DNA from 2 places in the Allobosea sp. GW821-FHT03A12 genome. Region 1 is predicted to be linked to the other one. Evidence: predicted binding sites of a transcription regulator. Region 1 holds the regulator's gene; the other holds the start of a gene.
What was found. Region 1 encodes PhoB, which activates phosphate uptake and scavenging genes when phosphate is short. Its sites were predicted from a motif close to TGTCATNNANCTGTCAT; they were not measured.
Positions count from the first base shown of each region.

Region 2: a site for PhoB is predicted at 1,870-1,886, ahead of AC3WLC_RS18505 (inorganic phosphate transporter). Genes of this name have one in related genera too.

Region 1 is NZ_JBYSVZ010000006.1:425,724-429,171, forward strand. Features, by position in the region: gene AC3WLC_RS24410 (aspartate aminotransferase family protein) at 1-405, opposite strand, end outside; gene AC3WLC_RS24415 (GcrA family cell cycle regulator) at 952-1,503, shown strand; gene AC3WLC_RS24420 (YnfA family protein) at 1,581-1,901, shown strand; gene phoB (phosphate regulon transcriptional regulator PhoB) at 1,911-2,609, opposite strand; gene phoU (phosphate signaling complex protein PhoU) at 2,750-3,448, opposite strand, start outside.
Region 2 is NZ_JBYSVZ010000004.1:892,506-895,953, reverse strand. Features, by position in the region: gene AC3WLC_RS18510 (CorA family divalent cation transporter) at 1-96, opposite strand, end outside; gene AC3WLC_RS18505 (inorganic phosphate transporter) at 184-1,818, opposite strand; gene AC3WLC_RS18500 (glycoside hydrolase family 25 protein) at 2,011-2,961, opposite strand; gene AC3WLC_RS18495 (CDP-alcohol phosphatidyltransferase family protein) at 3,106-3,448, shown strand, end outside.

The sequences.
Region 1 (3,448 bases):
ATGGAAGGCGCCCTCGAAGGTGACGATCCGGTAGCGCTCGGGATGGCCCTTCGCGGCGTGGTACTTGCGCGCCATCTTGATCGCGCACTCGTTCGCCTCGGCGCCCGAATTGGTGAAGAAGACGCGCTCGGCGAAGGTCGCCTCGCAGAGCCGGCGGGCGAGCTTCTCGCCGTCGGGCATCGTGTAGAGGTTCGAGGTGTGCCAGATGCGCTGAGCCTGCTGGGTCAGCGCCTCGACCAGATGCGGATGGGCGTGGCCGAGCGAATTGACGGCGATGCCGGCGCCGAAATCGAGATAGCGGGTGCCATCGGCGGTGATCGCCCAGGCGCCTTCGCCGCGCTCGAGCGCGATCGGGGCCCGGGCATAGGTCGGCAGGAGAACGGAAGAAGCGGAAGCGGTGCTCATCGAGCGAAATCCTTGCGGCGAGACAGGAGGGTAGCGCGGAATCTCGGGCCGGGAACGGCAGGGTGGGACGCAAGGCGGCATGATGCCGGCACGATGCGACCCGCCGGCGACATTATCGTCGCTGGCCGTTCCCGCCGTCTCGTCGCGCGTCAAGCCGCATCGAAGGAAAATCCCGATCGCTCAAAAACATAAGCGCCGCCCCTTGAGGGCGGCTGCGTCGTGAGACTATGCAAAACCGGCCCGGCCCTGTCAATTGCGGCTGACCTCGCGGCAGCGTTGCCGATTGGACTCACTGCCGGACCATCTGCGGCGATTGGCTGGGGAAAAGCCGAATTACGATTCGGCGACTCTTGTGGCCGAGTCAGGCCATCTTGTATGGTCTTCTTCGTCAGATACGACATCTCGTGCGGCGTCTCCTGTATCGTCAGTTCCGGGCGTAACGGCTTCCGTTTAGCGACGGGCGCTGCCGGTATCGGATTCCGCCATGATCTCTCCCTATGCCTCGCCGGCTTGCTGGCGGAGCATGACGAAGACAGGTGCAACCCCATGACCGAAGCCGGAGCCTGGACCGACGAACGCGTCGAACTGCTCAAGAAGCTCTGGAATGACGGCCTGAGCGCGAGCCAGATCGCCGCCGAGCTTGGCAATGTCACGCGCAACGCCGTCATCGGGAAGGTCCATCGCCTCGGCCTGTCCGGCCGGGCCAAGAGCCCGGGCTCTGCCGCGCCGCGTCCGCGCAAGCCGGCCGCCCGTCCGCCGAGCCATCCGGCCGGCCACCAGAGCAGTGGCAACGCAGGCCTGACCCGCGGCAACACCGCGCTCGCCCCGCAGTTCGCGCCACAGATCGAAGCCGAAGCCCAGGTCGAACGCGCTCCGGCGCCGGCCGAGGACGTGGTCGTGCCGTTCTCCGAGCGGGTCACGATCATGGACCTGCGCGAATATATGTGCCGCTGGCCAATGGGCGACCCGACCACGCCGGAGTTCCGCTTCTGCGGCGGCCGCAGCGCCACCGGCCTGCCCTATTGCGCCTATCACGCCCGCATCGCCTACCAGCCGGCAGCCGACCGCCGCCGCGACCGCAAGGCCATTCGCGCCTGAGTGGGCGGCATGTTTGGACGCTGAAAAGCCGGCCCTCGTGGCCGGCTTTTTCATGGCTGGAATGAGTGGGAGCGCCCATGACGACCCTGGCGATCTATGCCGCCGCGGCGCTGGCGGAAATCGCCGGCTGCTTCGCCTTCTGGGCCTGGCTGAAGCTCGACAAGCCGGTCTGGTGGCTGCTGCCGGGACTCGTCTTTCTCGCGGTCTTCGCCTGGCTGCTGACCCTGGTCGACAGCCCCGCCGCCGGGCGCGCCTTCGCCGCCTATGGCGGCATCTACATCATGGCGTCGCTGGCCTGGATGGCGCTGGTCGAGAAGGTCGCGCCGGATCGCTATGATCTCGCGGGAGCCGTTCTCTGCCTCGCCGGCGCGGCGGTGATCATCGCCGCGCCGCGCTGATCGAAGCGCTCAGCCGCGCGCAAACGTCTCATCGAAGGCGTAGCCGGCGCCGCGCACGGTGCGCAGCGGGTCCTTGGCGTTGGCGGGCGTGATCGCCTTGCGCAGACGCCCGACATGGACGTCGACGGTGCGCTCGTCGATATAGACGTCGCGGCCCCAGACGGCATCGAGCAACTGCGCCCGCGAATAGACCCGGCCCGGCGCCTGCATCAGGAATTCGAGCAGACGGAACTCGGTCGGGCCGAGATGCAGTTCGGCGCCGGCACGGCGGACGCGCCGCGTCGTACGGTCGAGCTCGAGATCGCCGGCGGCGAGCAGGCCGGCGACATGGCCGGGCTTGGCGCGACGCAGCAGGGCCTGGATGCGGGCGATCAGCTCGGGCAGCGAGAACGGCTTGACGACATAGTCGTCGGCGCCGGTGGCGAGGCCGCGCACGCGCTCGGTCTCCTCGCCGCGGGCAGTCAGCATGATGATCGGCACGCGCTCGGTGTCGCGGCGGGTGCGCAGACGCCGGCAGAGCTCGATGCCGGAGAGGCCCGGCAGCATCCAGTCGAGCAGGACGAGATCGGGCGTATGGTCGCGCAGATGCAGTTCGGCGTCGTCGCCACGCGCCACGCTGTCGACCTCAAAGCCCTCGGCCTCGAGATTGTAGCGCAGCAGCAGGGTGAGCGGCTCCTCGTCCTCGACGATCAGGATGCGTGCAGGCATTACGTCTCGCTTTCGCTCGGAGCCTGTTCCGCAAAAGTGGAAACCACTTTTGCGATCAGAACATGCTCCAACTTTTCAACTGCGCGAATTCTGATCGTTCAGCCGATTCCGGCTGAACGGAAAGCGCGCCGCCCGCCGGTTCAGCCATTGGCCGCCGGCAGGTCGACGAGGATGTTGGTGGTGTCGAGCTTCGGCCGGGTCTCGTCGATGGACTGGCCGGTGACGAGGTAGTGGATGGTCTCGGCGATGTTGGTGGTATGGTCGCCGATGCGCTCGACGTTCTTCGCGCAGAACAGGAGATGCGTGCAGAAGGTGATGTTGCGCGGATCCTCCATCATATAGGTCAGGAGCTCGCGGAACAGCGAGGTGTAGAGCGCGTCGATCTCGTCGTCGCGGCGCCAGACCTCCATCGCCTTCTGCTCGTTGCTGGCGGCATAGGCGTCGAGCACGTCCTTGAGTTGGGCCTGGACCAGGCGGCTCATATGCTCCAGCCCGACCACGGCGCGATGCGGCGGCGAGAACTGGCCGGAGATCGCGACGGCGCGCTTGGCGATGTTCTTGGCGAGGTCGCCGACGCGCTCGATGTCGGCGGCGATGCGGATCGCCGAGATCAGCTCGCGCAGGTCGTTGGCCAGCGGCTGGCGGCGGGCGATGGTCAGCACCGCCTTCTCCTCGACCTCGCGCTGGAGATTGTCGAGGCGCTGGTCGGCGCTGATGATCTTCTGGGCGAGCGCGGTGTCGCGGCGCACCAGCGCCACGGTGGAGTCGCCGAGCATGCGCTCGGACATGCCGCCCATCTCGGCGAGGCTGCGGCGCAGGCCCTCGAGATCGGCATCGTA
Region 2 (3,448 bases), on a different contig from region 1:
CAGCAGGGCGGCGGGGCCGTCCGGATCGAACCGGAAGACCCAGAGGACGCCGTGCCGGGACTGGATGTCGGTCGGTGCCAGATGCGCGACTTGCATGAGCTGGACTTGATCCGCGCGAATGTGGGCAGGTCGGATTGAGAATGCCGGCGGCGCGGGGTGCGCGCCGCCGAGCGGTCGTCGCGCTCAGAAGAGCTGGCGGAAGACGACGAACAGGCCCGCCGAGAGCGCGATGGCGCAAGGCAGGGTCAGCACCCAGGCCATCAGCATGTTGCGCACGGTCGACATCTGCAGGCCCGATTTGTTCGCCGCCATGGTGCCGGCGACGCCGGAGGACAGAACGTGCGTGGTCGAGACCGGCAGGCCGAGCACGTCGGCGACGCCGATGGTAGCGGCCGCGACCATCTCGGCGGAGGCTCCCTGCGCATAGGTCAAATGCTGCTTGCCGATCTTCTCGCCGACGGTGACGACGATGCGCTTCCAGCCGACCATGGTGCCCAGCCCGAGCGCGATGGCGACCGCGACCTTGACCCAGAAGGGGATGAACTTGGTCGAGTTGTCGAGCGATTCCTTGTACGCTTTCAGCACCTTGCGGTCGGCATCGTCGAAGACCTTCTCTTCCTTGGCTTCGTTCTTGAAGATGCGGTTCAGCGCTTCCGAGGCAAGGTACATGTCGTTGCGGATGTTGCTCACCGCCTCGGCCGGCATCTTGGCGATGCCGCTCTTGCCGAGATCTTCGATCTCCTTGACGATGTCCTTGTTCAGCAGCGCCAGGGCCGGGAAGGTGGCGTCGTCGAGCTTCCTGGCATTGATGTAGTTGGTGACGTTGGTGCGCGGATTGCCGATGATGTTGTAGCCGAAACCCTTGCTCTCGAAGATCAGGCCGGCAGCGACGGCCTGGGCCCGGACCTGGGCGATCTCGGCGGCCGGGATGGCGCGGTTGAGCGCATAGGCGGTCGGGGCGCAGCCGATCAGGATCAGCATGATCAGGCCCATGCCCTTCTGGCCGTCATTCGAGCCATGGGCGAAGGAGACGCCGGTGCAGGTGGCGATCAAGAGGCCGCGGATCCAGGTCGGCGGCGGCTGGTTGCCCTTCGGCTCGGCGTAGAGCTCCGGGTTCTTCACCAGGACCTTGAGGGTCAGGAACACCAAGGCAGCGGCGCAGAAGCCGAACAGCGGCGAGAGCAGCAGCGACCAGCCGATCTCGATCGCCTTCGACCAGTCGACGCCGGCCGTCTTGTTGTCGGTGAAGAACAACTGGTTGGCGAGGCCGACGCCGATGATCGAGCCGATCAGCGTATGCGAGGAGGAGGCCGGCAGGCCGAGCGCCCAGGTGCCGAGATTCCAGATGATCGCAGCGATCAGCAGGGCGAAGACCATGGCGAAGCCGGCGCTCGAGCCGACATTCAGGATGAGTTCGACCGGCAGCAGCGAGATGATGCCGAAGGCGACCGCGCCCGAGGCGAGCAGCACGCCGAGGAAGTTGAAGAAGCCGGACCAGACCACCGCGACCTGCGCCGGCATGGCATGGGTGTAGATCACGGTCGCGACCGCATTGGCGGTGTCGTGGAAGCCGTTGACGAATTCGAAGGCGAGCGCGATCAGCAAGGCGACGCCGAGCAGGATGAAGGGCAGCCAGGTCGCCGCCGGCATGCCGGAGCCGCTGATGTCCTGGTAGAGCGACCAGACGGTGTAGGCGAGGCCGGCCATCATGATCGCGACGAAGATCAGGCCGGCGATCATGCCGCTGGGCGCATCGAGCTTCGGTTTTCCGGTCCCGGGTTCGAGACCCTTGCCCTGATCAAGCGTGATGGTGCTCATCGCGACGTCCCCACAACTCCGTTGAGATGCGAGGGAAGCTGAGCGGTGTTGCCGACAGTCTGATGACGATCGAACGTATTGTCTCGATCGCGGCAGGTCTTTGTAGCTGGTTGCTAAGTTTAGTTGTACGACTTTCGTCTAATCTAAGCAATCGATAGGAAGTTGATGTCCCGGCTATACGAGCCCGACGCTTCAGTCGTCGCGGCTGGCCAGCGAGCCGGTGGTCGAGACGTCGCGGGAGGCAGCGCGCGGAATCCTGCCGGGCGGCAGGAATTTCAGCGGCGTGCCGCCGGCCGCCTTCGGCGTCCTCAGGCCGGCCGGCGTGGCCGGCGGCTTCGGCGTGGTCGCGACCTTGGGCTCGCCGCCGCGCCATTTGCGGGCGCCGATGTCGTAGCGGCCGTCACGCCAGGCAGCGAACTCGTGCTCGCTGCCGAAGAAGGCGTTGCGGTCGACGTCGCCGGTGATGCCGGGGACGCGGCCGGTGGTGGTGAATTGCCAGAACTCCCACTGCTTGCGCTCATAGCGGTGATGCAGCGGAGCGGCGGTCGAGCGCAGCCAGTAGGGGTGGTCGTTGAACTCACCCTCCAGCACGTCCTCGTGGAAGGTGATGTCGGTATAGATGATCGGCTTCTTGCCGGTGTGCTCCTGCAAGCCCTTCAACATCTCGCGGATCTTGGCGAGTGCCTTCTCGCGCGGGATCTTCCTGCCGCATTTGGCGGATTCGCCGTTCCACTCGACGTCGAGCACCGGCGGCAGTGCATCGGGATCACGCGGGATATGGCGCTTGAACCAGCGGATCTGGTCCTTGGCCGGCCGGCACCAGTAGACGAAATGATAGGCGCTGCGCGGCACGCCGGCCGCCTTCGCCCCGGCCCAGTTCTTGCGGAACATCGGGTCGAGATGGTCGCCGCCCTCGGTCGCCTTGATGAAGGCGAAGCGGGTGCCGGCATCCTTGACCTTCTGCCAGTCGATGTCGTCCTGCCAGCGCGAGACGTCGATACCCTGGATGACGCGGCGGCGCGCATCGCGCACGCCGGCATGCGGGTCTGAATCGCCCTTCTTGGGATAGAGCGCCAGCGCCGGCTCGGCGCCGAACAGGCCGAGCAGGGCGCAGATCGCAAGCCGGCCGGTGGATTTCGTCAAGCGCCGCGCTTCTGGTCTGGTCTCAGCGCGGGGCGCCATGCTTGTCTCCTGTTCGCGAGAAAAGGATAGGCGGCCGCCGGGTTAAGAGGTGGTTAGCATTCGAGCGACCGGCTTCAGGCTTGGTTAACCGGCGGGAGGCTGGCGATGGACGATTCCGGTAACGAAGGGGAGGGCAAGGGCAGCCGGGTCCTGGCCTATGGCGTCCATGTGCTGACGGCGCTGGGCGCTGCGCTCGGTTTCCTGGCGCTGCAGGCCGTGTTCACCGGCAACCTGACGCTGGCCTTCATCTGGCTCGGCGTGGCGCTGGTGGTCGATGCGGTCGACGGGCCGCTGGCGCGGCGGTTTTCGGTCAAGAGCAGGGCGAAGCGCTATGATGGGGCGCTGCTCGACCTCGTCGTCGACTTCGTCACCTATGTCTTCGTGCCGGCGGCGATGCTGCTGCGGCCGGAGGTGATGGCTGCGCCCTATGGGCTGATCGCTGGCCTTG